3 regions of the Clostridium sp. CTA-7 genome follow, and region 2 is predicted to be linked to each of the others. Evidence: a T-box and tRNA genes for the amino acid it is inferred to sense, from the RefSeq annotation. Region 2 holds a T-box; the other regions hold tRNA genes.

Region 1 (11,349 bases), on a different contig from region 2:
CGATTTTATTTCCATTTATAGTTATGTTTTTCATTTAACTTCCCCCTGTATTGCTTTATATAAACATCTTTTGTAATTGATATTTTATTAACAAACTCTATTTTACACTATTTCTCCAATAATTACTATCTTTTAATTATTATTATTTTAATATATTCTCCATATATGATTGTACGACAAATTTATATAACGGACAATGCTAAATTGTAGTCAAATATGCATACTTTTTACTATTATATTAATTAATGTGAGTCTTCCTTCATCTCCCAATGAATAACAAAGGCTAATATTGCTCTTAAAACTATTATTGCAGCTAATATGTACATTTCATCTAAAGACCTCACAATTACTGTTTTTAATATCTCTGCTCCTAACTTAAATTCCAGTGCAAGAGTTAGTGACTGTGCAAACTCTACTTTTATTGGAAAATTATTTTTAGTTACAATATTTAATACAAATTTATAGAAAGCTTTAATTGCTCCTACAATTATTATTAATATTCCCATAGACTCTAACAGATGTATAGCTATGGGAGTTATAGTCTCCACAAAATGATTTAACAAAACTATCCCTCCAAAAATTTATTCCCAACCTTAATTATCTTGTATAATAAAATATATGTAAAGGAACTTTATATATTTTTTAGAATTTTTATTGCGTTTTTATGTTAATATAATAATATAAAATTTTTTTATTCGAGGTAACTTATGATACAAATATATAATAGAAAAACTAATAATTATGAGACAGAAAAAGTAGCAGGAGAAAACTATATAAAATGGTCTTATGAATCACCTGTAGGGAAAAGCTTCACAGAGCTTTTATTAAAGAAAAAGTTGTTTTCTAAGCTTTATGGGTCTTATTGCAATACTTCACTTAGCAAAAAGAAAATAGATAAATTTATAAAAGATTTCGATATAGACATGAACATAAGCTCAATGAACGTTTCTGAGTTTAATAACTTTAATGAATTCTTTATTAGGACATTAAGTAAAGATTCAAGACCTGTTCCAACTGACGATAGTTTGCTAACTTCACCTGGAGATGGTAGGTTATTTGCTTTTGAAAATATCTCTACTGACAAACTAATACAAGTTAAAGGTATTCACTACAGTTTATCTGAATTAATAGGTGATGCTTCTATAGCTAAAGATTATGAAGGTGGCGTTTGCTTAGTGTTAAGGCTTTGCCCTACAGATTATCATAGATTTCACTTTGTTGATAATGGAGTTCCATTGGAAAGTAGTTTCATAGCTGGTAATTACTATTCTGTTAATCCTGTTGCCTTAGAGAGAATCCCTAAGTTATATTGTCAAAATAAAAGAGAATGGAGTATCTTTAAATCTGATAATTTTGGAGATATAATTCATATTGAAGTTGGGGCTACCTGTGTCGGTACAATAGTTCAAACTTATACTCCTAATAAAAGAGTTATAAAGGGAGAGGAAAAAGGCTACTTTAAGTTTGGTGGCTCAACAACTATACTTTTATTTAAAAAGAATAGTATTAAAATTGATGATGATATACTATGTCAAACAGAACTTGGATTTGAATGTAAGGTTTTAATGGGTGAAGTAATAGGTAAAAAATTTAATTCTTAGAGGTATTTTATGGGGGATTTAATATATAGATTATTATTATTTTTAAATAGCAGTAAAGAAAATGATATTAACTATAATATAGCAATAACTATGCTTAGAAATATCAGAGTAATTCCAGATATGTCTATAAATAAATTAGCTGATTTATGTTATACATCTCCAGCTGCTATAACAAGATTTTGTCATAAGCTAGGTTATTCTAACTTAATTGAGTTTAAAGAAAGTATAAAAATAAATATAGGTTATTATAATGTTGGTCTTATGAAGCCAAAAGCTATACATTATAATCTTTCTAGAGAAGATATTCTAAATAATATGTCTTTAGAAATAATGAATGAAATTACAACTTTTAAATCCTTTGTTGATTTAAAAGTTGTAGATAGGGTTGTAGAGCTTATATTTAATAGTACTAATGTATGTATATTTGGAACTCAATTTTCTCAGCTTATGGCTCAAGAGTTACAGCGTAAGCTAGTTAATTTATCTAAATTAATTTACCATGCTAACGATGTTCAAGAACAAGAAAGGTTAGCCGATGAATTAGATGAAAATTCTTTAGCTATTCTAATTTCTCCAACTGGAAGATTTACTCTATATCATGAAAGGCTTTGGAAAAAAATTGAGAATAGTTCATCTACAGTAGTTGTAATTACAGAAAAAGAAAAGCCTGAATATATAAAGAGAAGTGATTATATAATTTACCTTCCACCAAGAAATGACTCCAATGAATATGTTCAGAATCATAGATATGACTTAAGTTATCTTATTGAATATATTTATGTTAGATACGGAAGTTTATATAGTTCTAATTCTTAAATTTTCTAGAATATAAATTATAAAAATAAAGTAATATGTTTATATAAAACAAATATATTACTTTATTTTTATAATACTATTTGAAGCAATAGGAGACATTAGATAAATTTGCGTAATTTTTTAAACACGTACTAACACATAATCTCCATCATTAGTATTAATCTCGACTAATGTTAAACCCTTATACTTCTTTAGTTCTTTCATCCCTAGCATAATAGATTCCATATCTATATAGTCTATATATTTAATAAAATTTTGTAAATCTTTATCTGAATTGTTATGCTTGTGATATTTTGTACTAATATAACTCGTAAGCTTTATACCACTAGTTAATATAAACATAGGTATATATAATGTAAAATTAGTTTCCTTTGATTTTACTACTATTTTCATTTTTCTACCTATTCAACAACAACTCTAACAACGTCGCCCTTACTTGAATCTACAGTTACTATCTCTCCAAGCATTTCATTATCTAAAGCTGCAATTATTGATTCACTTAACACTTCAAAGTCAATGCCTTCCATCTCTGCACTTTTAATTGGTAATTTTCCTGTTGCCTTAAGTATTGATGTTATAACAACTATCGGCAAATTAACCTTTACATTATCTCCTTGTGCTGAATCTACAAAGACCTTGAGCATTCTCTTGTCATAGTTCTTATCTACTACTTGTATTTCCTTTTCTTCCTTCTTATACATTGCCTCAATTAATTCTGCGCTTTTTTCCACATTAAGCTTTCCCTCTGATAGCATTGTTAATACTTTTACTAAATCCTCTCTCATTCCTTTTCCCTCCAAATACTTATTATTCTTTCATTCTCTCTATGGCTTCTTGCGGAGAAATCTCTCCTTTTTCTAATGCATTGATAACATCACTTGTTGATGTTTTTAAAGGTTTTGAACTATTTTTATAACCTAAGGAATTAATTACCTCATCTAGCTTTGCTCTAACTGTTGGATATGAAATTCCAAGTTCTCTCTCTACATCTTTAATATTTCCTCTACACATAATAAAAACTTCTATAAATTTTAATTGCTCTTTAGATAAATAATCAAACTTAGAAAACTCAAATTCATTTTCAATAACAGTCTTACATGAAGAACAGTTTAATCTAGTAGCCTTCATTTTTTTATTACATACTGGACAAGAAGTTATTACTTTATACATTCCATTATCCCTCCTGTTAATTATATATTATGCCTCCCCCTTATATTTGTCAACGAAAATATTGAATTTAATTATTTCACAATTAATATTTTTAATTTTATACTTTAAATTAATTGATTTTATTTATTTCTTAATTAATTTTATTTGAATTTCTCTTAATTATGCTATACTTTACATAAATAATAATTATACCACTTTATAAAATAAAAATTAATTACACATAAAAGGAGATTAACTATAAAAGTTAATCTCCTAAATTAGTAATCACTATATTAAAATTCTGCTCTTTCAACCTTTTCAATCTTTTCTATAACATCTTTAAATTGCGGTAGATAATCTTTATGAGCAACTAACATTTCATTTAATAATTTTCTTCCTCTTATATCATCTGATATTAATGGATTTGTTACCATTGCTAATAATGCTGTATTATAATCTCCTGTATAAGCCGCTTCAGCTGCTAATCTTTCAAATGACTTTATTTGTGCAACTAAGCCTTGAGCAAATACTGGCAATTCTGTAACTGTTTCAACTGGTACAGGACCATTTTTTCCTACATAACAACTTACTTCTATAGCTGAATCATCTTCAAATTGCTTTAAAGTTCCATTATTTTTAGTATTTACTGCAATAATTGTATTTTTATCATTGTATATTCCATTTATAACATTACATGCTACATCTGAATAGTGAGCTCCACCACGCTTAGCCAACTCTTCTGGCTTTTCTTGTAAATTAACATCCTTATACATTTCAAATAATTTCTTTTCAACTTCCATTACTACTTCTGCTCTAGTTTTTCCTGTTTTGAATTCTTCTAACTCGCTATTAAGCATATCTCTAGTTTTGTAATAATATCTATGATATGGACATAGTATAACTCCTAAAGCTTTTATAGTTGCTACATCCCAATTAAATCCTTTGATATTTGCCATAGTTTGTGACTTAGCATTACCTGATGTTAACTCTTTTATTATATCTGCTGTAACATCTTTTCCTTCTAAATAAACTCTTTCTGCATAAACCATATGGTTTAATCCTGCAAAATCAACAGTTACCTTATCCTTATCTACTCCTAATATATCAGCAAATGAATATTGTAAGCCTACAGGAACATTACAAACGCCAATTACCTTTTTATGAACTCCATATCTTAATAATGCTTCAGTAACTATACCTGCTGGATTTGTAAAGTTTATAAGCCATGCATTTGGACATAACTCACTTATATCCTTAGCTATATCTAATATAACTGGAACTGTTCTTAAAGCTTTAAATAATCCACCAGCTCCATTAGTTTCTTGTCCTAAAAATCCATGACTTAGTGGAATTCTTTCATCTTTTACTCTTGCAGGCAATAATCCTACTCTTAATTGAGTAGTTACAAAGTCTGCATCTTTTAATGCTTCTCTTCTATCTAACGTTAAGTGTATATTCATTGGAACGCCAGCTTTTTCAACCATTCTCTTAGCTAGTGCTCCTACTATTTCTAGTTTTTCTTTACCTTCTTCAATATCAACTAACCAGTAATCGCTTACAGGCATCTCATCATATCTTTTAATTAATCCTTCTACTAATTCAGGTGTATAGCTTGATCCTCCACCTATAGTAACTATTTTTATTCCTTTTTTAGCCATATGCCAACCCCCCATAATGTTTAAATTATTTTCTATATCTTAATTATACATATATAAACCTTTAAACAATTTCAAAATTTGAAAATCCTTATTACATTAAATTAATTCCTTCTAATAATTTTCTGTATCTTATCTTTAAACTTTTCTTCATCTCCATCAAATATAACAATATCTATGTCCATTTCCTTTGCTCTTTCAATTACTGCAGATTTTATTGGATTTTTTGTTGCAACTAATATCTTATATGCCTTGTCTCCACCAATTTGTTTACTATATACATCTAATTCATTTAATGCGTCTTCATTGTATTTATCGCTATCTTTACAAGATATACATATGGGAATTGAATCTTTTACTGCAACTACATCGACTTCATTTCTTACTATTTTGCTCTTATCATTCCAGAAGAACATAACTCCACTTTTCACTTCATCCATTTCTTTTATTTCGCGTATTATAATATCTGTTGCTATTTCAAGCCATGTACCACTTTTAAAAATAAAAGACTTTAAATATTCATTTTTAAAATTTACTTCTATTTGGTTTTTATCGATTTCTAAATAGTCTATTCCATTAAGCTTTTTTAACTCACTAAGTATTTTGTTTAATAATTGTATTTCTTCTCTATTTAAATTTTCTTTTTTAATTATAACCTTTTCAGAATCTTGATAATCATGCACAAATATATTCATATCATATAGCTTTTGCTTATATTTATGCCATAGATTTAAGTTCTTATATATTTTCTTTGTTAAATATATAAGCTCCTCTTTATCACAAAGTCTAGTAGAGTCAGATATAAGTTTTCCTCCTGCAGACTTTATAAGGCTATCTAAGTTCATATCATCAAACTCTTCTTTTAATAACTCTATTTCATTACCTATCTTATACAAAATCTTTTTTCTTATATCTACATATATTGATTCTAATGAATTTTTATTACATATATCCAAAAGTATTAATGAATTTATTCTACTTCCTCCTGTTAAATTAATTAAGATATCTTTATTTTTATTTATGTTTATAACTTTTTCTAACTCCTCTATATTTCCTTCGCTAATACATCTTCTTTCAAATATTACTAGTGGTTCATACTTTAAATAGTAGTCCTGTAATGAATTCATTAAATCTTCATCTTTTTTATCATATATAAATAAAACTTCTTTAGGCTTAAATTTTTTAGCTACTAAAATACTTGATTGATTATGTTCATCTAGTTGATTTACTAATATATCTACGCTCATAATTAAATTCCTTCTTTTTTAATTTATATGATTCTAATTTACCCAAAGGAATCAAATTTTATTTTAAAAATAATTAATAGTACATTATTACTATATAATATTTATCTAAAAGTAAAAAAACCTGCAACTTAAGTTACAGGTTATGGTACGGCGGAGAGGATTCGAACCCCCGACCAACTGGTTCGTAGCCAGCTACTCTATCCAACTGAGCTACCACCGCATATAAAATTTTAACAATAATTATATTATCATAATTACTGAAATAAATCAAGCAACTAATTAGCTTATAGCAAACTAATTATTATATATATCAGAGAATTCTACTTCTAACATTTGAATTTTATTACTATCGCCTCTTATGCAGAAATCTTCACTTTCTTCTACAATAGTTATTGGTAATGTTACTATAAATTCACATCCATTTCCTTCTTCACTATTTAACTCTATATTTCCATCAAGTGACTTTACTAAGTAATTTACTAAATCCAACCCTATGCCACTTCCTGAATTTTCTCTTTCTTTCTTGCTTGATATTTGATAAAATCTATTAAATATTTTTTCTTGATATTCTTTTGATATTCCTGGACCTTCATCCTTTATAGAAATTTTTATAGCTTCTTTTAGTACTAATATATTTATATATATATTAGTACTACTATAAGAAAATTTAATAGAATTAGATAGTAAGTTCATAATAATTCTATCTATAACCTCTGGATCAACTGCCATGATACATTCTTCTTCATTTGTATCAAATATTAATTGAATTTCTTTTTGCTTCGCATATTTATCTATACAACTTATAGTGCTTTCTATCATAGATATTATATCTATGTTTTTCTTATTTAGAACATAGTAATTATTTTCTAGTTTTGTTGTATCTATTAAATTATTTATTAACTTTAACATTTTTAAGCTATTTCTCTTCACAATTTTCATATATTCTAATGCTTTTTTATCTTTTATATTTACGCTACCATAATCAATACATTGCATAATACTTAATATAACATTTAAATGACCTCTTAGGTCATGAGAAATATTAAGCAAAAAATTTTCTTGATTAATCCCCTTTCCTATTAACTCTGTTATGACATTAATTAATTCTTCATTTTTAAAATTAAAATTTTCATTTAATATAATCTCACTTATATCTCTTTTATTATCTAATAATTCTATAACTTCACTAATAATCATGATAATAATTCCTTTCATAACAGATTTAGATTTATTTACATAAATACCATATAAACAGTTTAACATATACACATTTTTCCAACAATGCTTTTTGTTGTTTTTTTCCAATTTCCCTTTTGTTTATTTAATTATTAATTATCTAGTGGTATTTTTAATACATTATTATTACACTTTTTTGTATAATAATTCTTTCTATTATGTTAATCTTCATTTTCATTAGTAAAAAGATACATGAAATCAATCTAATATTATTTTTTAGGATTTTAAATTTATAATTAAATATTTGCTTCTAGCTTAATTTTACTTATAGCTATCATTAGATAAAATCCCGATACTAATATGCTAAGTGGTCCTATTGGATAAATTAATTTAATTAATGTAGGTAAAGTCATTGCATATAAAGATAATTTAAATATATCTCCATAATCTAAATTTATACCTTGAGTTTTGTTAATAATTGCTCCTCCTAAGGAAATTATAAATGCATAAAATAAGAGTGTTAAATAAACTAAAAAAATATTCACTATAAATACTATATATTTAAGTGGTTTCATAGCATCTATAGCTTTAATAATTAGTTCATTATCAAAATTTTGTGGTAATGGAAGTTCTTTATACTTATAGGTTACTTTTTGATCATTATTTCTTACAGATATTCCATCTTTAAATATTACTGTGGAAATATCCTTGTGTATTACTATTTTTCTTACACTTTCTTCATCTTCTAAAGACTTATTAGTATCTATAAGTAATATTAACTTTCCTTTTTCCTTTATTATAGGAGACTCATTAAAATTTAGTACACCATCCTCCATTTCAAAACTAAATTTATCATCTGTTAATGCATTTCTACTAGCTTTTTGCACTAAATTTATTGCTGCAAACTGAGCAATTCCAGTTACTACCCCAACTAAAATGCTTAATAAAATAGAATAAATTAAGGCTTTAGAAAAGCTTAATCTTAATAGCTCCTTATATTTTCCTATATTTAATACACTAATTTTAACTTTATTTACAAAACTTATGTTTTCTTCCATAAATACCTCCAAATATCTGGATTAAACGCTTACTAAATATTTTACCATATATATTTAATTTTATAAACAATAGTTGTTTTTTATAGCAATATTCATATATAATAGCTATTTTTATAAAAATATTTTTTTCAGATTAAAATTCCCTCTTTTGGTTAATGATTATAGTATGAATTATAAGGAGGGGTACTAATGTTTAATAATAAGCCCAAACCTAAAAATAAATTTTCTATTTTTAAGCTTCTTTCTATTTTAACTTTATTTATTTTATTATGGTTTGGAGTAAATATTTATTTAAACTATCAATACAAGCAAGTAACTTCTAGTTTCTATAAATCATTTAATAATTGTGAGTTTTCAGATGCAAAAGATACTTTGAACAAAAAAATTATATCTTTTAAAAAAAATCAAATTAATTCAGACTTAAAAACATACTTTACAGAAATTGTTAATAAGTTATGTGTTTCTTTAAAGAATAATGAAATTAGTAATAAACAAGCACTAGCTGTTTTATCTGAAATTAAAAGCTATAATGTATTAAATTCTTCATTAGATAAATTAATTTTGGCATTAGAAAATTCTCCTATTGAAAACAGTGCTTCAAATAGTATATCTTCAAAATCTAATAATTCAAGCACTAATTCATCAAAAAAAGATAATTATCTAAATTTAGGAATTTCAGCTTTTAATTCAAAAGATTATTCTAAGGCGATAAAATACTTTAATCTAGTTCCAAAATCATTAGCTGAAGATTATTCAATGGCACAAGAATATATAAAGGATTGTACAGTAAATTATAAGGGCTATCTTCTTGAAACTTCTGATAAACTAGTTGCAAATAAATATTATACTAAAGCAATTAATCTTTTGTCTGAGTATGATTCAAACTTATTAAGTAAAAATGATATAACAGAAATAAATAATAAAATTAGTTCTATAAAATTATTTAGAGAAGAATATCAAGGAGATGACTCGGAGTATACATCTAATGCAATTCTTCAAGCAATAACGACTCAGAATGTTAATACCTTATCTATTAGTAGTAAAACATCTTATTTTGTTTATTTAAATTTAGCTGAGCAAATGACGTATGTATATAAAGGTTCAACAAATAATTGGGAGTTGATTAAAAATTTCCCTTGCTCCACAGGAATATCTGGAAAAGAAACTCCTAAGGGCATATTTGCCGTTACTAATAGAGGAGATTGGTTCTTCGCAGAGGAATTCGGTCAAGGTGGAAAGTATTGGGTTCAATTTATGGGAGATTACTTATTTCACTCTATTCCCTTTGATAAAACTCAAACTGTTGTATTAGACGATACTCTTGGTACTCCAGCCTCTCATGGTTGCATAAGGTTAAAGGTAGAAGACGCCAAATGGTTATATGACAATATTGCAAATGATACTAAGATAATAATAAATTAACATATAATTAAAATAACCTTAATCACTATTTATGTAATGATTAAGGTTATTTTACCATTTCTTATAAATATTTAATTATGCTATTATATTTATATAATATTTTGAAAGTAGGACAAATAATGCATATATTTATTCCAAATGAAGTTGATTTTATTATAGATACATTTTATAGAAATAACTTTAAAGCATTTATGGTAGGTGGGTGCGTTAGAGATAGCTTACTAGGAATTTCCCCTAAAGATTATGACATAACTACTTCTGCAAAACCTGACACCACCTTATCTCTATTTGAAAAAACTATTCCAACAGGTTTAAAACATGGAACAGTAACAGTTATTATAAGTAATAATCAATATGAGGTAACTACATTTAGAACAGAAGGAACCTATCTAGACAATAGAAGACCATCATCAGTCGAATTTGTTTCTGATATAAAAGAGGATTTATCTAGAAGAGATTTCACTATAAACGCTTTAGCTTACAATAAGTCTATTGGACTTATCGATTATTTTGGTGGAATTGATGATATTAATAATAAAATAATTCGTTGCGTAGGTAATCCTGATGAACGTTTTAAAGAGGATTCCCTCAGAATGCTTCGTGCAATTAGATTTAGTTGTCAATTAGACTTTAATATAGATGAGATTACTTATAAGGCTATAATAAATAATAATAAGTTAGTAAGTAATATAAGTCATGAAAGAGTAAGAGATGAGCTATGTAAAATTTTAATTTCTAATAATTCATCAAAAGGTCTTATTTTATTAAAAAATACAGGATTACTAGAAATAATTCTTCCAGAAATTCATAGTTTAACTAACTTTACTCCAAAATGTAATAATCATAATAAAGATGTATTTAGCCATACCCTTAAAGTTATTGATAATACCTATAATAATCTTTTATTAAGATTATCAGCATTACTTCATGATGTAGGAAAATTAAACACACTCACATTTAATGGAAATGGATCTTATTATTTTCCTAATCACAATATAGAAAGTTCAATAATGGCCAGAAATATATTATCTAAATTAAGATTTGATAATAATACTATAAATATAGTTTGTAAATTAATAGAACATCACTTAGTTTTAGATGTTAATTATCTTCCAACCAAATTTGAAGTTAAAAAGCTATTAAATGTTATTGGTAAAGACAATATAGGTCTTTTATTTGATTTGCAACGAGCAGATATAAACTCCTTAGATAATCCTAAAATATT
Region 2 (11,349 bases):
TACTATTTCTTCTACATTCATGACAGTACAATATTTAAATATCTTTGATAAATGCTTAGAAATTTCTGATATATCTTCCGTTTTTAACCCTTCTTTTAAATATCTCCAGCTTAATGTTACTTTTTTCTTTGACTTCTTTAAATAGTTCTCTATAACCCTTCTGAATCCTTCACTTTCAACTAATTCTTCGAAAGTGCTACAATATTTAGCTGTAAAATTAATTAATACTTTATCATTACTTATTGAAAACTCTTTACGCATAAATAGCCCCCCTTTTTTGAAATATACATAGGTTAAAAACTTCATTTTTCCATTAATTTTTTATATTATAACATAAATTATGCAAGTTTAGTAATAATCTTTTTTCATTCTCCAAAATTATTATGACTTTTCAATAAATTTAATTAAGGAAAACGTAATCACTCCTCTTTATTAAGTATATTTTTAAAAATTTATTAAATTCTCGAATTATTTTATGTATACAAGCATTAACATTTACAATATAAACGAATTTTATTCTCTATAATATAATAATAATATGTAAATCCTGTTAATTTTTATAAAAATAAACCATAGTATTGTTTTAAATCAATACTATGGTTTATTTATTATTCTTGTCCTAAGTTTTTTGCTATTACTTCTCTAACTTTATCCATAAGACCTTTTTCTTCTTCTCTAGTTAAATTTTCTGTATAAATAGGCTCTCCAAATGTAATAGTTATATCTATAGGTTTAAATTTTCTATCTATCTCAAATGCTCTATAAGCTCCATCTATAGAAACTGGTACTATTGGCGCTTTAGCCATAGTAGCTAATTTCAAACTACCCTTTTTAAATTCTCTTAGTTTTCCATCCTTACTTCTCGTTCCTTCTGGAAATATAGCCATGCTATAACCATTTTTTATATTCTCTGCTCCTTTTCTTATTACTTTAATAGCTTCTCTTGCATTTTCTCTATCTAATGGAACACAATTATATTGCTTCATCCAATATCCTAAAATAGGTGCTTTAGCCATTTCTTGTTTTGCAACAAATCCCATACATTTGCCTACTGAATCTATAAGAATAGGTATATCTAAAATACTAGTATGATTGCCTATATAGCAACATGGAACATTTGGAATATTCTCTTTTCCCTTTATTGTCACATTCATTCCTAGTGTCTTGTGTATTGTATATTTTGCCCACTTTTCACCAACTTGTCCACTGTACTCAACTCCAGCTTTTTTCCCTTTAGTTTTTTTTATATACCAAAGCTTTATACCTTTTAATTGCATATATATCATATATAAGCCATAATTAAACACTTTAAAAAAACTCATTATTTATTCACCACCATAATTTAATTCTTATATTATTATAAATGTATATATTTTTTTCTTCAATTATATTTTTATTTTATTATGTTTATAATATAGATATGTTATAAATTACAAACTAAATTATGCATTTAATTTAGTTATTTAAATAAGAGTTGTACTAAATTCAATTTAAGGAGATTAGAATTGAAGAAAAAATTAATTTATCTTATTTTTAACCTTTTTCTAGTAATATTCCTATTTCAATGCAGCTTTAAAAATAGTAAACCTGTATCAATAAATGATAATAAAAACATGAAAGTTCATTATATAGATGTTGGCCAAGGTGATTCCATATTAGTTCAAGTAAACTCTAAAAATCTGCTTATAGATTCCGGTTCTAGCACTTCAAAAGATAAGTTATTAAAATACTTAAAATCTTTGAATATAGATAAATTTGATTATATAGTAGCAACTCATCCACATGAAGACCATATAGGAAATATGAGCTATATAATTGATAAATTTAAGGTTTTAAACTTTTATGCTCCCAAAGTAGAAAGTTCAACAAAAGCCTTTGAAACCATGGTCGAATCACTAATTAGAAAAGATTTGAAAATTAAGGTTTTAAAAGCTAATGTAAAATCAATAGACCTTGGTGAAAATACTAAAGTAGAAGTTTTTTCTCCACTTTCAGAGAATTATGATGACTTAAATAACTACTCTCCTATAATAAAAATATCTTATGGTAGCACTTCATTTTTATTCACTGGTGATGCAGAGGAGTTTTCTGAAAAGGAGGTTCTAAATGCTAGCTTTAATTTAAAATCTGATGTGTTAAAAATAGGGCATCATGGTTCTTCTAGCTCCACATCAAAAAATTTCTTTACTGCAGTAAATCCTTCTATTACAGTAATCTCTGTTGGAAATGATAACAGCTACGGACATCCTACTAATAAAGTATTATCTATTATTGAAGAAACTTTTATTTATAGAACTGATAAAGATGGTACTATAGTAATTACCTCTGATGGAAACTCTATAAAATGATAGATGCTCCTAAAATTTTAGGAGCATCTATCATTTAAGAATTTATTCTTAAATTAATATTTAAATCTATTTTAACTCTTCTAATGCATCCTTTTGTTCACTTAATAATATATTCTCTTCTTCTTCTTTATTTAAGTCTTCTTGTTTATTTACATTATCCTCTGTATTATTAACATCAACTACTTTTTCAACTTCCTGCTTTTCACTTTGTTCTTCTTCTGAATTTACATACTCTTTCCATTTCATATATATGCTATATAAATTCGTAACATCTTGCTCATTGTATAAAAGGATTGTTTCTATCTTTTCTTTAGGCATTCTTAAAATATATTCTCTATCTTTTAACACCTTATTGAAAGTTTTTGCTAGATTAGAGCCACTAATAAGATCTCCTTCTCTATGAATCCCAAATTCTTTTTCCAAATTTTTCAATCCTATAGAGTGTCCCTTTTCCTTTTCATACTCTCTTTGAATATCTATATCTTCAAATTCCTTAGAAAAATTAAATTCTATTCTATATTTTTTAAACAAATAATTTATTACTGTATAATCGTTGTTTCCTGAGAAAGTAACAATTGCTTTTTTTCCTTTTCTTTTCATTTTCAAAAAATATCTTTTAGCCAAATCTAATATTTGTATTACTTCCCCTTTATTTTCTATCATATACTGAGTAACATATAATTTATTTTTTTCATAAATACAAGCTCCAAAAACACCTATACATTTTGGTTTTTTATAAACATAGTGTTCTAAATCAAAAAATATTAGTTCTTCAGGAGGCCTGTTAATTGTATTAGTTTTTAGCATGAAATCTCTTGCTAAAGAATCTACCTCTATTATATTTTCTCTAATAATCACGTTACCACTCTTTCTTCCTTATCATTATCACCTTTAAGTTCCTTAGTTTATCTTATAATATTATATCACCTTTTATAACAATGTAAAAACAAATAAAATTTAAAATCTTTCTACTTATATAATATTATGTAAGTTATTATATGTTCTTTTTAAGATAATTATATTTAAGTAATTTACAATTTTCTATTGATAACTTTTTTCAATTAATAACAAAAAGTATTGACTATCTTTTCACACTTTGATATTATAATATCATGATAATGATTTTCAATACGAGGTGGATGGTATGAGTCTATGTGATTTAAATTTAGGAGAAAAAGCTATAATAAAATCTATAAGTGGTGATGATAAACTTGCTAAAAGATTATTAGCACTAGGTTGCATCGAAGGAACTGAAATTGAACTTAAAAGAGTTGCTCCTTTAGGTGACCCAATAATAGTTAACCTTAGAGGATTTGATTTAGCAATTAGAAAAAGTGATGCTAAAAATATATTTTTAGCTGTATAGGGGGAATACGAATGACAACAGTAGCACTACTTGGAAATCCAAATGTAGGGAAAACTACACTTTTTAATTATTTAACTGGTTCTAACCAAAGAATTGGGAACTGGGCTGGAGTTACAGTTGATAAAAAAGAAGGTTTTTTTAGTAATATTAAAATGGTAGATTTACCTGGTATATATGCCATGGATACCTATTCTAATGAAGAGAAGATTTCTAAAGCATTTTTAGAAACTGATGAAGTCGATGTTATTTTAAATATAATTGATGCTTCTAATATAGATAGAAATCTTTATTTAACAACACAATTAAAGCAGTTTAAAAAACCTATCATATTAGCTATAAATATGATAGACGTAGCAGAAAAAAAAGGTATTAATTTAGATTACAATAAACTATCAGAACTTATGCAAGTAACAGTAATTCCAATAGTAGCTTCTAAAGCTCAAGGAATTGATGCTATAAAAAATGCATTAGAATCTGGTAATTTTTTAAGAAATATAGATGATAATGATTATCAATTCAAAAATGAAAAAGAAACTTATGCATTTATTGAAGATATACTTAGTAAATGTAACAAAACTGTAGATAAATCTAAAACTACTTTTAAAGACAAGTTAGATAATTTCTTACTAAATCCCTTCCTTGCATATCCAATATTTATAATAATAATGGCATTAATGTTTCAAATTACATTTGCATGGATAGGACAACCTTTATCTGATCTGCTAGATGGATTATTAAATGATTCACTTTTACCTTATCTATCAGATTTATTATCTAATACGTCTCCATGGTTCCAATCACTTATTGTTGATGGTATCGTGGCTGGTGTTGGAGGAATAGTTGTATTACTTCCTATAATTCTTGCACTATTTGCTTGTATTTCTGTACTTGAAGACAGTGGTTATATGGCTAGAGTTGCATTTATAATGGATAAGCTAATGAGAAAAATGGGCCTTTCAGGTAAAGCTTTTATACCTATGATTGTTGGTTTTGGTTGCACAGTTCCTGCGATAATGTCTGCTAGAACTTTAGAAAGTGAAAAGGATAGAAAGCTTACCGCATTATTAGTTCCGTTAATGAGTTGTAATGCTAGGTTACCAGTTTATGCTATATTTGCATCAGTGTTTTTCCCTAATTATGTGGGATTAGTAGTTGCTCTTTTATATTTACTAGGTGTTATATTAGCATTTATTTTAGGAATACTATTTAAAAATACTTTATTTAAAAAGGATGAAGAACCATTTATAATTGAGCTACCTGAATATAAAGCTCCTTCATTAAAAAGTGTAGGTAAGCAAGTTTATGAAAAGGCTAAAAGCTTTTTAATTAAAGCGGGAACTATAATCTTTGCAATGAGTGTAATCATTTGGTTCTTATCAAACTTTAATTTTTCTGGCATGGTTGATGTTAATGATAGTATTTTAGCTTCAATTGGAAACATAATAGCTCCAGTATTTAAACCTTTAGGTTTCGGTAACTGGCAAAGTTCAGTATCACTACTAACAGGATTATTAGCTAAGGAAACTGTTGTTGCATCTATGGGAATTATATTTGCTGGTGATTTAACCTTAATGCTTCCAGCATATTTTACAGCTGCATCTGCAATATCTTTCTTAGTATTTGTTTTACTATATACTCCTTGTATATCAGTTATAGGTGCGATGAAGAAAGAATATGGAGCAAAATTCACTTTATTTGCAAGTTCTTATCAACTAGTTCTAGCTTGGGTAGTTTCATTTATAGCATTTAACATAGCTAAATTATTTATATAAAAGAAGGTGTTTCTGTGGAAATATTAATTACTTTAATTATTGTAGCTTTCGCTGGTTTTACAATATATAAAACTGTAAGGAAATCTTCTAAGGGTGGCTGTAATTGTGGTAGTTGCTCTAATCATTGCCCAATGTATGAAGATAAGGAAAATGGAATTAAACTTGAAAAGAAAAAATAGTAAAAGGCTTAAGGGAATTTATTTTTTGTTCCCTTAAGCCTTTTTAACATTAAACTAAATTTTATCTGCAAGCTTTACTAATTCTTCATTTTTCTTCATTAATCTTTCATAATATATTTTTATAGTTGCAATTGTTGGTGATGCAAGAAGCATTCCTAAAGCTCCATAGAATCCCCCACCTACTAATACAGCTAAAATTATGAAAAATGGTCTAACACCTACTTTATCACCAATTAATTTAGGATCTAGATACCATCCATCAAATAATTGTAATACTAGTAAAACTAAAAATACAATTAATCCTTTTGTTGGTGATACAAATACATTAAATAAAAATCCTACTATTTCCCCAATAAAAGGTCCAAAATATGGAATCATATTAGTTACTCCGACGATAACAGCTAATAGAAATGCATACTCTGATTTCACTATAGTTAACAAAACCAATGCCATAGCCGCAATAATTGATGAATCTATAGCTTTAATACCTATATAAGTACCTACCATATTATGATATATTCTAGTAGCCTCAATTAATTTTATAGCTTTTTTCTCTTTTAATATTAAAAACAATACTTTTTTAGTTTCTCTTATTAGTCTGTCTTTATCAACTAAAACATAAATTGAAATTAATAACCCTAAAAATATTTTTACTAATTGACTCGAAATTGTAACTATATAATTTAATGAGCCTTCTAATAAAGCTACTGCCATTGCTCCAACTTGAGTTATAATTTGATTAATATTATCCATAGTTCCTGTAGCAGATATAATTTCTTTTATTGATTCATTATTTAAAATTTTATTTAGCCATCCTTGAGCTTCTTGGATGTAACTTGGCATATTCTTAGTTATATCTATTGCACTATTTACTATATTAGGAATAAAGTATATAGAAGTTAATGCTACTAAAGCTAATAGTAATAAATATGCACTAAGTATTGCTAATCCTTCTGTTAAATTAAACTTTCTTTTTATTAACTTTACTAAAGGATTTAAGACATATGCAAATATTAATCCGTATATGACTGGTAAAAGCAATGACCATAATTTATTTAATATATTGAAGAAATACGAATAATTTTCTATTATCTTAAATCCTACTAAACCTATCAGTAATGCTAAGACAATAGTTATTAATAAATCTTTATTTTTTATATTTTTAAAAATAGTATCTACTCCTCTCTTCAATTTTCATTGATTATATCATAATAGTACTTTAAAGTCTTCAACAATATTATTCTCTTTTATACTTTCATCGAAAATACATTAAGGGATACGACTTTACGTATCCCCTTGAAATTATCTACATTTTATCTACTACTTCTATTCCTAATAATTCTAAAGAATTTTTTATAACTTGACATGTAGCTTTAACTAAATTTAGTCTAGCTTCTTTTAATTCTTCATCCTCTAAATTTAATACTGAATGAGCATTATAGAATTTATTAAAGGATTTAGCTACTTCAATTGCATATCTTGTAACGATTGAAGGTTCTAATTTTTCTATAGCTAAATGTATTTGCTTTGAAAATCCTTCCATTACTTTTACTAACTCAAATTCTTCCTTAGATATAAGTTTAGAATAATCAGGACTTCCTTTTAATTCTCCTGCTCTTGTTAAAATACTATTTGCTCTTGCATATGAATATTGTACATAAGGACCTGTTTCTCCTTCAAAAGAAAGCATTTCCTTCCAGTCAAATACTATATCTTTTTCTCTTGAATTTTTTAAGTAAGTAAATACTACTGCTCCAACACCAATCTTTTTAGCAACTTCCTCTTTATTTTCTAAATTCGGATTTTTTTCATTTATAGTTTCTATAGTTTTATCTATAGATTCTTTTATTAAATCGTCTAATAAAATTACTTCTCCCTTTCTAGTTGAAAGCTTTCTATCTGCGAATTTTACAAGACCAAAGCCAACATGAATACAATCCTTTGCCCATTCATGTCCTGCAAGCTCTAAAACCTTAAACACTTGCTTAAAATGTAGAGCTTGAGGAGTTCCTACAACGTATATACACTTATGGAAATCATAGTTTTTCTTTCTATACATTGCTGCTGCTAAATCTCTAGTTGCATATATTGACGCCCCATCACCTTTAAGAACTATACAAGGGGGCATGTTGTACTCATCTAGCATTACAACTTGAGCTCCATTACTTTCTACTAGTAATCCCTTTTCTCTTAATTCATTAACTACTACATCCATTTTATCGTTGTAAAAGGCTTCTCCAGCATATGAATCAAACTTGACGTTAAATATCTCATAAATTCTTTCAAATTCTTTTAAGCTTAAATCTCTGAATCTTTTCCATAATTCCTCTACTTCTTTATCTCCATCCTCTAATGCTTTAAAATAAGCTCTTCCTTCATCTTCAAGGGAAGGTTCTTTCTCAGCTTCATCATGGAATTTAACATATATTCTTAAAAGCTCATCTATTGCATTTTTCTCTAATGCTTCTTCATTTCCCCATCTTTTATAAGCAGATATAAGCTTTCCAAATTGTGTTCCCCAATCGCCTAAATGGTTTATTCCTTCAACATTATATCCTTCTTTTTTAAATAATTTATATAAAGAATTACCTATTGCAGTTGTAAATAAATGTCCAACGTGGAATGGCTTTGCTATGTTAGGTGATGAGTATTCCACGCAAACAGTTTTTCCATCTCCTACATTAGAAGAACCATAATTTTCACCTTCAGTTAAAACTTTTTCAATTGTGTTCTTTGTAAAGACACTTTTATCTGCGAAAAAGTTAACATAAGGTCCTACATTTATTATTTTTTCAAACCCATTTTTATTTATTTTTTCTGCTAATTCTTCTGATATCATATTAGGTGCTTTTCTAAAAGCTTTAGCTAATTGGAAACATGGAAATGCATAATCTCCCATTTCACTTTTAGGTGGAATTTCTATAAGTTTTTCTATACTCTCAATATCCATATCAATATGTTTACTTATCGCTTCTGCAACTTTCTTTTTATAATCCATTTTTATCCTCCTTAATTTATGCTAATTTATAAAATAAAAAACCGTCTCTTAATAATTAAGAGACGGATTAAATTCCGCGGTACCACTCTGATTGCATAAAATGCCACTCAATGCTTTAACGCAGCTATACGAACTATCCTACTTATAATTTTCAGTAGCTATCTCCAAGGCTCTCTTCCTAATATTTTATCTTATAAGGCTTACACCAATTCCTTACTCGCTTAAAGAATCAAATATAGTACTCTTCTCTTCATAGATAATAAACTTATTACAATTTAATATAAACATTATACATAAATGAAACTTTTATTGTCAACCTAAAAGAGGTTTATATATAAATATATTTAGTTAACATATATATGTTTCACTTAATGATCTACATCATTATGGTGTTATAAGATTAAAAGTTAATAGTCTTATTTAAGTAAAATGGCAAAATTGAAAGCATATATATTTTTAAATTTTTTTATATAAGTTGCTGAAATACTGACTTTGCTTAAATACTATCAATTTCAAAGATAATTTAGTTAAATGTAAAATATTTATTGCAACTTATATACTTTATTAATTAAAGTGATATAATATCTATAAATAAAATAATTTTCATAGTATTTATTAAAGGAGTTTATATGGATAGGGTTGGTATTATTGATATAGGTCCGAGTTCTCTTAGACTTATGTTAACTGAAGTTAATGAAAATGGATATTTTAAAATAATAGACGAGTTAAAAACTTCTATTAGATTATGTCACGATTTAGTTACTGATTATGGCATTTGTAATGAAAATTTTAAAACTATACTTTCTACATTGCGTGCATACAAATCTCTTTGTACTGTTTCTGGAGCAAATAAAATATTTGCTGTAGCTACAGAATCTCTAAGAGAAGCTAAAAATAAAGATGTACTTCTTCCTCTTATAAAAAAAGAGTTAGATATAGATATAAGGGTTTTAAGTTGTGATGAAGAAATTTCTTATAATTTCCTTGGTATAAAAAGAAGTATTTATATTGAAAATTCTTTAATGGTCGAAGTTGCAGGGACAGATACCCACTTAGCATGGGTTCAAGGTGATAAAGTAATAAAAAAAATTACTTTACCTTTAGGAAGTGTTAATTTAACTTATAAATTTAATTTAAAAGATAGAATATCTACACAAGATTTAAATGATGCATTTAGCTTTATATCATCTCAACTAAATGATATAAGTTGGCTTACAGAAACTAAGTTTGATTCTATAATTGGAATTGCATCAACAGTTCGAAATATAGGTAAAATAGACAGAGTAAGAAAAAGATATCCTTTTGATATACCTCATAACTATGAACTTTCTGACTTAGATGTTCAAGAAATATTCAACTTATTAAAATGTAAGGATTTTAAACAAAGACAAAAATTAGAAGGAATTGAACCTGAGCTTGCTGATATTATAGTTGGTGGTACAGCAATTTTTAAGAAAATTGCAAACCTAGTTCAATGTAGTAAAATAATAATATCTGGTCGTGGACTTAGAGAAGGTTTGATGTATGAATATCTACATAGTAAATACTCTATACCAAATGATATCTTAGATTACAGTATTAATGGTATATTAGACACTCTAAACAGTGATAAAAATCATGCTTCTAATGTATTTAATCTGACTTTCAACTTATTTAATGCATTAAAGCCTTTGCATCATCTAGGAGATGAATTTTTACATATAATAAAGACATCTTCTATGCTTCATGATTGTGGAATAAGTATAAATTATTATGGTCATCATAAACATTCATTTTATATAATATTAAATTCTTATATAAATGGACTAACACAAAAAGAAGTACTTATGAGTGCTGCTATTGCTGCATCTCACAGATTTAATAGTTATCAAACTCCTTTAGCTCCATTTTCTTCAGTAATGAATCAATTAGATTTAAGGTCTGTTAAACTAATCGGAGTTCTTATTAAAATAGCAGAAGGTTTAGATAGAAGCCTTGTCGGTGCAGTTAAAAATCTTAATATTAATTTTGACCAAGAAACTGTAACACTTAAGGTTTCTTCAGATATAGATGTAGATTTTGAAATTCGTCAAGCTTTAAGAGCTAGTGAGAAATTTAAAGAAATCTATGGTAAAGAACTTATAATAGAGGCAATTTAAACTTTCAAAATATCCTTATTAATATAAAAAGTGGATTCATATGAATCCACTTTTTATATTAAAATATTATTCCTATAATTAAATATGCTATATTACTAAACAATTTATATATTAAACCCGATGGTATTCTTAATATATATTGTCCTGCTAGAACTATTCCTAAAAGTATAAACATTTGATATTGATAAAGCTTATCTGCAACTTTATAGAAATTTTTAGGACTTATCTCTCTAAATAATTCAAAGCCTGCAAGTCCAGGTATTGGAATTAAATTAAATACAAATAAATTTATATTTATTAATGATATATATTGTAATGCTATAGCAACAATATTAAATGTTGATGAAGACGTAAATTTATAACCTATATTAATCCATATAGCAAATATAAATACCCCTAAAAATCCTACTAATAAATTTGCGAGTGGTGCTGCTAAAGTTACCTTTATTGCATCCTTATGACCTCTTTTATATGCACTTGGATTAGTATCAACAGGCTTAGTCCAACCAAATCCAACTAATATTATCATAACAAACCCCATTAGATCT
Region 3 (11,349 bases), on a different contig from region 2:
TATTATATCTTCTAAGTCATCTATGAATCCCATATTTAACATTTCATCAGCTTCATCTAAAACTAGGAATTTAATCTTATCTAATTTTATAGTTCCTCTTTTTATATGATCTAAAACTCTACCTGGAGTACCAACCACTATATTTACATTTCTCTTTAATGCTCTTATTTGGTTTGTTATTGGATCTCCACCATAAACAGGTAATATTGTTAAATCGTCATATTTTGATAATCTTTTTAGCTCATCATTAACTTGGATAGCTAATTCTCTTGTTGGGGCTAGTATTATAGCACTAAGACCACTTTTACTAGAAATATGATTAATAATTCCACATCCGAAAGCAGCAGTTTTACCAGTACCAGTTTGAGCTTGACCGATAAGGTCATATCCTTGTATAGCTACAGGTATTGCTTCAGCTTGTATTTGTGATGGTTTTTCAAAACCTAAATCATTAATAGATTTCAAAAGGGTATCCTTAAGCCCTAAGTTACTAAATTTTATTTCGTTCATTCAAAATCCTCTTTCTTTTAGTATTTAAAATAATTTATAATTAAATATAATATATATTTTTTTCATTTTTATATAAGTTGTTTTAATATTAGCTTTACTTATATCGTATCAAATTATAATATGATTTAATTAAATATTTATTATAACTTATATATTATTTTTTCTTAACTAGCTTAGTATACACTAAAATTGAAAAATATGCTCGTATTATTTACTAGTAAAATAAGTTATTTTGTAATAAATATTAAAAAAACAACAAGTAAAGGTTTACCAGGAGGAACCATATGGAAAATAAAGAAGGAAAATTGTATTTTTGTAAAATAAATATCAGTATCGGATCAATATATATAGTAAAAAGTGATGAAGGATTAAGGAAAATAGAATTAATAGAAGAAAAGTGGATTAAATTTAAAGAAAATAATATTAATTTAATTGAAGATGAATATAAATGTAAGGATGTAATAGATCAAATAAATGAATATTTAGATGGAAAGAGAGAAAAATTTGATTTAAAGCTAGATATAGAAGGAACAGAGTTTAGAAAGCTAGTATGGAAGGAACTTAATAATATACCTTATGGAGAGTTAAAAAGTTATAGTTATATAGCTAATAAAATAGGAAAGGATAAAGCTGTAAGAGCAATTGGTCAGGCTAATAGATCTAATCCTGTTCCTATAATAATTCCATGCCATAGAGTTATAGGGAAAAGTGGAAAATTACTAGGTTATGCTGGAAATCATACAGATATACAAAGAAAATTAATAGATTTTGAAAAAAATACTCTAAAAAATAATAAAAAGTAATTTTTTGTTATTGTAAATTTCATACAAATAATATTTTACAAAAAAAGGAAGGGTGATTTTATCTCCCTTTTTTTTTATTAGTAAATTTTTATTTTAATATTGTAAATTATTTATAAGTAATTTAGTATATATTTAAATAGTATTTTAAAAGTATTTTAATTATAATTATTAATAGTAATTAATTAGTATTTAAATAGTATTTTATTATTAATTAAATAGTAGTTTTTTAGTAATATAAAAGTAAAATAATATTTTTGAAATAAATTAAAAAGTATTTAATTAGTAAAGTTATTATGGAGGGGTTATGGATAATCAACTTGTTCAAGATTTTAATAAGTTATATTTTAGTAAGAAACAAATCTCAAGAAGAGTTTTTGATAAAGAAGAATTGGAAGAAATTTGGGAAAACATTGAGTTAGAAAGAAAGAAATCATCTGATGAAAAAAAACTTAATTTTAAAGATTATACTGAATATTGGTACAATAATACTGATGATATAGTAAGTGATAGTATATTTATAAATGAGGCAAACAGCTTAGAGATATTTGATTATTTATCATTAAATACAAGGGATAATATAAAGAAATCAGCAGAGGAACTAGAAATATTAGAGTTATTTAGACTAGAAAATGTAGAATTACCAGAAGATATTAAAATAAAAATACTTTCAATTATTAATGAGAATGAAAATATAGATAGCAATTTTTTGTGTAGTTTATATAATGTAATTGAAAATAAAAGCACACTAAATAATGAAAAAAATCTAGAAGAGTATTTTAATTATATGTGTAGAGACATGAAAGATTTATATAATTTGGAGAATTTATTAAAATTCATAAATAATGAAGAGGAAAAAAGTAAGATTATAAAATCAGCTACCATATACTTTTATATATTAGTGAATAAGCCATTTTTATCTTATAATAATTTAATTGCAGAAATAGTTTCATACAAGTATTTGTTAAGCCGTAGATATGAAATTTTTAAGTATTGTACTTTATCAAATTTAATAAAGGATAAATTAAAGAAATATAATAGTGCAATAGAGAATAGCATATCTTCAAATGGAGATATAACATATTTTATAAGATTTTATCTAGGTATATTAAGAAATGCCGTTGAAGAATTAAATAGCAATTTAAGCTATAAATTTGGTAAAAAAATAATAAAAGAACTAATTGAGAAAAATAATGTAAAACTTGAAGATAGACAAATTAAATTTATTAATAGTGCTTTAACATCTAGAACTAATGTAGTAACCATTGATAACTACAAAAAGAAACTAAATTTATCCTATGAAACGTCTAGAAGTGACTTAAATTATTTAGTAACATTAGGAGTTTTTAAAATAGCAAAAATGGGAAAGAGATATGAGTATTATATGAATGACATATCCACAATAATAGATAATTTTGAAGAATAAGGTTGACAAATTTGAATAATTGTTAGAAAATAACTAAGGAAAAAAAGTTAGTATTAATGAGCAGATGGGCGGCGAGACTACCCATGTGCTCTTTTTTTATGCATTTTATTAAACAAAAGAGGGGGAAACAATATGAAGAATCTACTAAAGGATAAAGCTTTCATGAAAACAATGCTTACATTAGCTTTACCAATAACACTTCAAAACTTTATAACATCATCATTAAATCTTGTTGATAATTTAATGGTTGGTAGGCTAGGAGAAGAAGCTATTGCTGCTGTAGGCTTAGCTAATCAATATTTCTTTATTTTTATGTTATGTATTTCTGGTATAAATGCAGGTGCTAGTGTATTTATGTCTCAATATTGGGGAAAAAAAGATGTATCTAATATCAAAAAGGTACTTGGATTAGATATTACTATTGGATTAATAGCATCATTAATATTTGGGGGAGCTGCATTTGTTTTAGCAGAACCAATAATGAGTATTTTATCAAGAGATCCTCAAGTTATAGAATTAGGTGGGCAATATTTAAGAATTATTGCAATAAGCTTTATATTTACTGGTTTTACTCAAGCATTTTCTTCAGCATTAAGAAGTTCAGAACAGCCAAAAGTGCCTATGTATGCAAGCTTAATAGGAGTATTATGTAATGCATTTTTAAACTGGGTATTTATTTTTGGTAACTTAGGTGTAAAGCCAATGGGGGTAGCTGGAGCTGCTTTAGCAACAACAATAGCACGTACTATAGAAATGATTTATATAATTACAATGATATATGTCAAAAATAATGTTATAGCTTCAAAGGTTAAAGAGCTATTATCATTCGATATGAACTTTATAAAAATCTATTTTAATACATCTACCGCTGTTATAGCGAATGAATTATTATGGTCATTAGGAATGACTGCATATTCAGTTGCTTATGCACAAATAGGTACAAGTGCTGTTGCTACTATGCAAATTGCAACAACTTTAAATAATATGTTTATGGTATTATGTATAGGATTAGCTTCTGCAGCTGCTATTATGGTTGGCAATAAAATAGGTTCAAATGAAGAAGATGTCGCAGTTGATTATTCACATAAAATAGGAAAAGTGGCACCGATACTTGGATTAGTAATAGGAGTATTAGTTTGGATTTTAGCACCACAAATAGTTAAGCCTTTTAACGTAGAAGCAGAAACCTTTAAGAATACTATAACAGTATTAAGAATAATGGCATTAATAAGCCCTATAAGATCTTACAATGTAGTTATGATTGTAGGTATATTTAGAGGTGGTGGAGATACACTTTATTCAACGTTAGTACAATTAGGAACAGTTTGGTTTTATGCAGTGCCAATGGCATTTTTATCAGCTACAATATTTAGTCTACCAATAACTTTTGTATATTTATTAATATGTACAGAAGAGTTTATTAAAATTTTCTTTGAAAGAAGCAGATTAAAATCAGGAAAATGGATTAAAAATGTAATAGAAGAATATGAAATAACTGCATAATGAAATAAGTAATAAAAGGAGAAGAATTTTAAATAAAGTATATTTTAAAAGTTTTTTAGACATTTAATTTAAAATTATGCATATTAAATTTCTATATATTATATAAAAACAAAAAAGACCTGAAGACTTATATAAAGTTTCAGGTCTTTTTTTATTAGTTATTTTAAAAATACTTCTAGTATTAATAAAGACTAACTTGGTAACTTACTTTTAATTATTTCATAAACTTTTTTAGGTAAAGCATCTTGTTCTTCTTTAGTTAAATTAGCTGTTTCTATAGCAGGATGAATATATAAATCAACATTAGCTGGCTTTATAATCCACTTACGGCTATTTGATTCCATTATCTTATAAGAGCCGCTCATTGTAACAGGAACTATTGGTACCTTAGATTTTGTTGCTAACTTAAAGCTACCAGCTTTAAAATCTCCCATTTTGTCACCTTTACTTCTTGTACCTTCTGGGAATATAACTAAGGAATGTCCATCTTTTAGAACTTTAACACCTTGTACTATAGCCTCAGCAGCTTTTCTTATATTACTTCTATCCATAAAAATACAATGCATATACTCCATCCATGTACTAACCCCAGGAATTTTTTTTACTTCTATTTTTGATACAAATCCTTTTAGACCAGGAATTTTACTAATGTATATTGGAATATCAAAATTACCTTGGTGATTTCCTATAAATAAAACATTTTTATCTTTGGGAAGGTTTTCTAACCCATGAACTGTAACCTTAACTCCTGCAACTTTTAGAAGACCATTAGCCCAGGAAGTAGTGGCTTTATAAACAACTCTTTCCTTTTCTTTTTCTAGTCCTTTCTTATCAAGACTTTTTGTTTTTATCATACGAGGCATACTGATTAATAAAGCAATAAAAAAGTATATATACCAAACAATAGATCTAAGCATGAAAATCAAATCCTTTCAATAATTTAATAAAATTACATAAATAAAGTATACAACAAAGTGAGACTATATAAAAGTATATAAATTTCTTTAATAAACAGACAAGCCTTATATGCAAGTAACTATATAAAGAATATGCACATATAGTAAACAATAAAGCGTATTTTTGAGGTGAAAATTTTGGAAAGGTTAGTTCCATGGAAAGTTATTATAGACTTTAAAGATGGTGTGTCTCAATTGGGGCCAGTAACTCCGAGAAATTATATAGTTACTTATTCTAATAATACTGAAGAGATAATGGTATCTATAGGTGGTGGTTATGACCAAATAAAAGTGAGTGTGAATGATGATGAAATGCATGGAGAATGGCATGAAAAGAACGGAAAAAATATTCTGTATCTTTATGTAAATGTAGATGGAGAAGAGAATGATATAGATAAAATAAAAAAGAAAGATAAAATATATAGAAGAAGACTTCCGTTGATAATTAATTCAATAATACTGAGTGATAGGCAATTAATAGAAAAATACCCTCATTTAGATAACTCAGATGTATTTATAAAGTTTAATTCAAAGTATGAAGACTTCTATAAAGTAGAAAACTGGGGGAAATTAAAGGAGTATAAATATATTCAAGAAACTTACGATAATTTCTATGGTTATAACTTAGTAGAGAAATTTCAATTAGTAGAAGAGGAAACTAGAAAAAAGAAAAATAAACTTAGTAATGAAGAAGAAGTTATATTAAACCTTTTAAATCCATATATACAAACACAACTATGCGTATTATATGGAGCAGGAATAATTTACTGTGTAGATAAAAGTGAAATTATTAACATTAATAAAATAAAATCAATAGATGGTTGTGATAAAATATATGAAGTATCTGCAGCTATTAATATAAAATTAAACTCAAAAGTTAAAAAGCTTAAAGTAGATTTAATTGTAAAATCTAATGGGGTAATTATAAAAAGTATCAAGGAATAAATTAAACATATGGAGATAACATATGCTTAGGATAATATTGACATGTGCATAATGTTATTATACAATTTAGTTGTAATTGTGTCTCCATAGTTCAATGGATAGAACAGTCCCCTCCTAAGGGACAGATACAGGTTCGATCCCTGTTGGGGATACCATAAAAAGCCGTAAACCTAGTTATATAAAGGGTTTACGGCTTTTATTTTATGCCGGTGATTCCTAAAAGGTGCCTTTTGTATTTTGGTTTATCTTGTGGTGTCATCAAATTACAATTTATTTTTAAATATATTTAGAAGATAAAGAGGATTTTGAAAAAATATATGGCAATAACTCTTATGATAAGTGTTATGATATATTTCAAATACTTAGAGATGAGGAAATGCCAGAGAATATAAAGAATCAATATGAAGCAGCTAAAGAGCGAGAACGTAGTTATTATGAAAACTTTAAAAGTAACTACAATAATTATAATTTATATGGTGGTTATCAGAGTCATAAACATAGTAACCACAATGAGAGCGATAAAAGTAAATATAAGAAACTATATAAAACTTTAGCAAAGGGATATCACTCAAATATAGTAAAAGATGATGGAGAAGTGATGAAAATAGTTAATCAGCTAAAAGAGAATTGGGGTATATAGTAGTTACCTAATAAATTTATGTAGTAACTACACTTAAATCGCTGATATAACTAGATTTTAAAGATGCTTTATGCTAAAACAAGCATAAGCATAATAATTAAATAGAATTAGTACCTCACTATTTTAGTGGAGAGTTTCATATAATAGACTATGGGAATTATATCAGTTTAGACTGAGGAATATCCTGTGGTCTTTTTATTTTTATTTCGCAATTCTAATAAATGAGTGGACTACATAAGTAATCCACTCTATAGGAGGGAAAAGGTATGAGTATTTATGCTATGTCAGATTTGCATGGTTGCTATAATAAGTTTATAAGTATGATTAACTTAATAGATTTTAATGAAACTGATGAACTTTATATTCTTGGAGATATATTTGATAGAGGACTTAATCCATTAGGAATATTAGACTATGTATTAGGCCATAAAAATATAACGTTAATAAAAGGCAATCATGAAAAAATGCTTGAAGAGTACTTTGAGAGTGGAAACCCTATATTATGGTTTTACAATGGTGGGCAATCAACTCATATACAGATAATGGAGAAGGACTATATATATCAAGAAACTTTATATAAATATATTAAAGAGTTACCTATAATTAAGGTTGTTGATAAGTTCATATTAGTCCATGCTGGATTACATTTTGATAAAAACTGTGATGATCTAGAGTTAGAGGAATTTTTAAAACAAGAAGAAGATATATGTTTATGGGATAGAAGTAATATAGGCAATGAGAAGAAATATAGAGATTATATAGTGGTCTGTGGACATACACCAGTACAAACAATTAACAATGATGATGATGATTATGATTTGAAAATCAAAATAGTGGATAAAACAATATATATTGATTGTGGGTGTGTATTTGAAGAGGCAAATGGAAAACTAGCCTGTTTAAGATTAGATGATATGAAAGAGTTTTATGTTTAAGGATGGGGTGAATGGATAAAGAAGTATGCTAATATTCAGCATTGGGGAAAAGGATTTGCACAAGAAGCATTTTAGGCTTATGGGTAATGATATTAGATAGCCTATATTTGTAGTTATCATATAAATTAATAAAGTAACTACAAGGAAGTGATATAGAGGCAGCAAGTGTAGTATTTCACATGTTTAAGGTAAGTGGAGTAACTTTTAATTTTCAAATAATGGATGAAACCGCTAAAAATAACAAAATTGGCGTAGCATAACGCCACGCCAATTTACACATAAATATTTTCTTAATTCAGAGTAGTTAATCTCTTCTTTTTTTAAAATTTCTAGTTTTTCCATAGTATGAAGCTAACTTTACAATTGATTTTTTTTGTTTTTAAAGGACCTCACGAAACGTTAGCCCCTTGTAAACCCTTGATTTTACTAGGTTTATCAAGAAATTCAGTAGATAAAAAATATCTATATAATATTTAAATATGCAGAAAACTATAACTTTTAAAAATTTTTAACAAATAAAATTTGTTAAACTTACATATGCCCACTTTCTTATTTTATAAGCTTATCGTTTCTATAAGAAAGAGGAGAAACACCTTGTTTTTCCTTAAACTTTTTAGAAAAATGACTAGAATCACAATAACCTAGCAATTGAGATATTTCTAAAATATTTTTAGAAGTAGTCTTAAGTAGTATTTTAGCTCTATTAATCTTTAGATTGTGAATATAGTCAACAATAGAAATCCCCATAGTTTTACTAAACAAGGAACTAAGATAAGATGGTGAATTATTAAGTTCGTCTGCCATCTCATTTAATGAGAAATAGTTTTCAACATGCATATGAAGATAATGCAAAATACGATTAACAGCAAAGTTAGAAGTAATCTCCATATTATTAATAATTTGAACTGTATATTTTTCAAACATTTTTATTTCAAGTTCTTGAAGTTCAATAAGTGAATTACACTTAATAATATTTAAATAAAAGAAATTGTAAACATCGTGTAAAGCAATTTTTATAATCTTATCTTTAATAATTTCTTTAGACAAGAAAGCATTCCAAATTATTAAGTCATATTTCTTTTCATCAATATCTTTTTCGATAGAAATTTCATAAATATGTTTTTTCTTAAGATTATCTAATATTTGGGTAAAATCATTAGTTTTTATAAAGGTTTGAAAATCAGTATAAAAAAACTGATCATCTCCTATAAATTTATCAGTATCTAAATGATTATTCATTAGCATTCCCCTTAATAATTTTATATAAAAATTATACAATAAATCGAAAAAATATAAAAGAAATAAAATAATATGATGCTATAATTCAAGTTAAAGAAGCTGCTTAATATATTATGCAAACGATTTAAAAAGAAATGAGTTAATAGCTAGGAGGAAATAAGTAATGACAAAGAGTATAACAAGGGAAGCAATACATCATATACCTAAAAGCAACTATTCTTATGGATACGATAAAGATACACTACATATAAGAATTAAAACTAAAAAGGGTGAAGTTAAAAAAGCTTATCTTAGAATTGGAGATCCTTATATTTGGGATGAAGGTGGCTGTGATGGTGGAAATATGAATGCAGGGGGAAGTACATGGACTGGTGGAGTCAGTATTGAAATGAGAAAAGAAGTAGAAACTGAATACTTTGATCATTGGATAGCAGAACATAAACCAGAGAAAAAGCGTTCAAGATATGCATTTATATTAGAGGGAGAAGATGAAAGAATATTATTTACAGAAAAAAGAATTCATCTTTTAGATGGAAATTCAGATGAAAGTAAGCTGTGTAGAATAGGAGATTTTTATTGTTTCCCATATTTAAACAATATGGATGTAGCAAAGGTGCCAGAATGGGCAAAAAGTACAATTTGGTATCAAATATTTCCAGATAGGTTCTGTAATGGAGATAAATCAATAGATCCTAAAAATGTAGAACCATGGGGAACAGAGCCAACAGGTAAAAACTTCATGGGGGGAGATTTGCAAGGAGTAATAGATAAGCTAGATTATTTATGTGATTTAGGAATAACAGGTCTATATTTCTGTCCAATATTTAAAGCTACAACTAATCATAGATATGACACAATAGATTACTTAGAAATAGATCCAACTTTAGGAGACAAGAAAACTTTTAAAAAGCTAGTTGATGAAGCACATAAAAGAGGTATGAAAATAATGCTGGATGCAGTATTTAACCACCTAGGATACTTTTCTCCACAGTGGCAAGATGTTGTTGCTAATAATGAAGATTCTAAGTATAAAGATTGGTTTTATATAAATAAGTTTCCAGTTGTAGATAAACCATTAAGAGAGTTAGATGGAAGAAATTTAAACTATGAAACATTTGGGCGTACAGCTATGATGCCTAAAATAAATACAGAAAATCCTGAAGTTATTGAGTATTTATTAAGGGTAGCTGAATACTGGAGTGGGGAAATGAATATAGATGCATGGAGATTGGATGTATGCAATGAAGTTGACCATGTTTTTTGGAGAAAGTTTAGAGAAAAAGTGCTAAGTGTAAATCCAGATACTTATATTCTAGGAGAAGTATGGCATGATGGATTACCGTGGTTAATGGGAGATCAGTTTGATTCAGTAATGAATTATCCATTATCAGAAGCAATAAAAGAATATTTTTGCACAAATGAAATAAATGCAGAGCAGTTTAAACATTTAGTAAATCAAATAAGTGTAAGTTATCCGAATCAAATAAATGAAGTTACTTTTAATTTACTAGATAGTCATGACACACCAAGAATATTAACAGTAGCAAATGGAAACAAAGATAAAGTAAAATTATCATTGTTATTTATGTTCACTCAAGTTGGGTCACCATGTATATATTATGGAACTGAGTACAGCATGGAAGGTAACCAGGGAATGGGGCAAGAACTTCATAGAAGATGTATGGTATGGGATGAAGAAAAACAAGATAAAGAAATGTTTGAATTTACTAAAAAGCTAATTAGGCTTAAAAAGGAGCATTTAGAATTCAAATCAATCGAAAATGAATGGGTGCTAACAGAAAAAGAAAATCCAGTGCTAATATATAAAAGGGGAGATGTAATAGTAATAATAAATAATTCAGAAGAAGTAGCAGAAATAGAACTATTAGAAGAGTTAAAAAATAAAAACAAAATAGATATATTTAACGGAAAAGAAATAAATTTTAAAGATAAATTAAGATTAGAAGCATATAAATTTGTTGTAATTAAATAAAAAAACAAAAAATACTGAAAATTTATTAAAAAAATGTTGAATATTAAAAAAAATAATGCTACTATAAAATAAATCGATTTCATAAATCGAACAGAATATTGGAAACAATTCCAGAGAGTTTTGGAAACAATTCCAATTAGTTTTAAAATAAATTTAAGTAGAAAATGTTGATAAATTAGGGCTAGATTATTCAATAGATTCTATAATAAGGATTTTGTAGATATAAATAAAGGATTTAATTTAAGCATAGGTTGTAATATTAAATTAGATATAGAAAGACCTTAGCAGATATGTTTATTATAAACTTTATTGAAAATCTACAAATCAACTTTATTTCTGGAAACGCTTCCAAGAAATAAGGACAAACTAATACAAATAACAAATTTTTAATTGATATAAAGA

The links. The T-box of region 2 lies ahead of argS (arginine--tRNA ligase). A T-box ahead of a tRNA ligase gene usually reads a tRNA of that ligase, here a tRNA-Arg.
Region 1: it encodes a tRNA-Arg, which carries the amino acid that the T-box ahead of argS (arginine--tRNA ligase) is inferred to sense. The anticodon was not compared.
Region 3: it encodes a tRNA-Arg, which carries the amino acid that the T-box ahead of argS (arginine--tRNA ligase) is inferred to sense. The anticodon was not compared.

Annotation. Positions count from the first base shown of each region.
Region 1 covers NZ_BAAAAV010000006.1:185,370-196,718, forward strand. Annotated here, with positions in the region: gene ACYUEX_RS13060 (ferredoxin hydrogenase) at 1-34, opposite strand, end outside; gene ACYUEX_RS13065 (DUF1622 domain-containing protein) at 243-563, opposite strand; gene ACYUEX_RS13070 (phosphatidylserine decarboxylase) at 708-1,601, shown strand; gene ACYUEX_RS13075 (MurR/RpiR family transcriptional regulator) at 1,611-2,417, shown strand; gene ACYUEX_RS13080 (hypothetical protein) at 2,538-2,810, opposite strand; gene ACYUEX_RS13085 (hypothetical protein) at 2,819-3,202, opposite strand; gene ACYUEX_RS13090 (DUF2089 family protein) at 3,225-3,587, opposite strand; gene ACYUEX_RS13095 (6-phospho-beta-glucosidase) at 3,860-5,224, opposite strand; gene ACYUEX_RS13100 (Card1-like endonuclease domain-containing protein) at 5,326-6,468, opposite strand; tRNA gene ACYUEX_RS13105 (tRNA-Arg) at 6,612-6,688, opposite strand; gene ACYUEX_RS13110 (sensor histidine kinase) at 6,763-7,683, opposite strand; gene ACYUEX_RS13115 (DUF1189 domain-containing protein) at 7,941-8,702, opposite strand; gene ACYUEX_RS13120 (L,D-transpeptidase family protein) at 8,892-10,124, shown strand; gene ACYUEX_RS13125 (CCA tRNA nucleotidyltransferase) at 10,244-11,349, shown strand, end outside.
Region 2 covers NZ_BAAAAV010000002.1:496,959-508,307, reverse strand. Annotated here, with positions in the region: gene ACYUEX_RS05445 (phosphoenolpyruvate carboxykinase) at 1-261, opposite strand, end outside; gene ACYUEX_RS05440 (lysophospholipid acyltransferase family protein) at 609-1,322, opposite strand; gene ACYUEX_RS05435 (ComEC/Rec2 family competence protein) at 1,506-2,348, shown strand; gene ACYUEX_RS05430 (ribonuclease H-like domain-containing protein) at 2,415-3,206, opposite strand; gene ACYUEX_RS05425 (FeoA family protein) at 3,493-3,714, shown strand; gene feoB (ferrous iron transport protein B) at 3,726-5,486, shown strand; gene ACYUEX_RS05415 (FeoB-associated Cys-rich membrane protein) at 5,501-5,665, shown strand; gene ACYUEX_RS05410 (AI-2E family transporter) at 5,720-6,856, opposite strand; gene argS (arginine--tRNA ligase) at 6,972-8,663, opposite strand; T-box leader at 8,719-8,926, opposite strand; gene ACYUEX_RS05400 (Ppx/GppA phosphatase family protein) at 9,293-10,801, shown strand; gene ACYUEX_RS05395 (site-2 protease family protein) at 10,860-11,349, opposite strand, start outside.
Region 3 covers NZ_BAAAAV010000010.1:83,463-94,811, forward strand. Annotated here, with positions in the region: gene ACYUEX_RS16580 (DEAD/DEAH box helicase) at 1-510, opposite strand, end outside; gene ACYUEX_RS16585 (methylated-DNA--[protein]-cysteine S-methyltransferase) at 795-1,313, shown strand; gene ACYUEX_RS16590 (Fic family protein) at 1,618-2,736, shown strand; gene ACYUEX_RS16595 (MATE family efflux transporter) at 2,869-4,239, shown strand; gene ACYUEX_RS16600 (lysophospholipid acyltransferase family protein) at 4,431-5,156, opposite strand; gene ACYUEX_RS16605 (staygreen family protein) at 5,325-6,140, shown strand; tRNA gene ACYUEX_RS16610 (tRNA-Arg) at 6,221-6,295, shown strand; gene ACYUEX_RS16615 (hypothetical protein) at 6,517-6,780, shown strand; gene ACYUEX_RS16620 (metallophosphoesterase family protein) at 7,047-7,715, shown strand; gene ACYUEX_RS16625 (helix-turn-helix transcriptional regulator) at 8,265-8,954, opposite strand; gene ACYUEX_RS16630 (glycoside hydrolase family 13 protein) at 9,118-10,947, shown strand.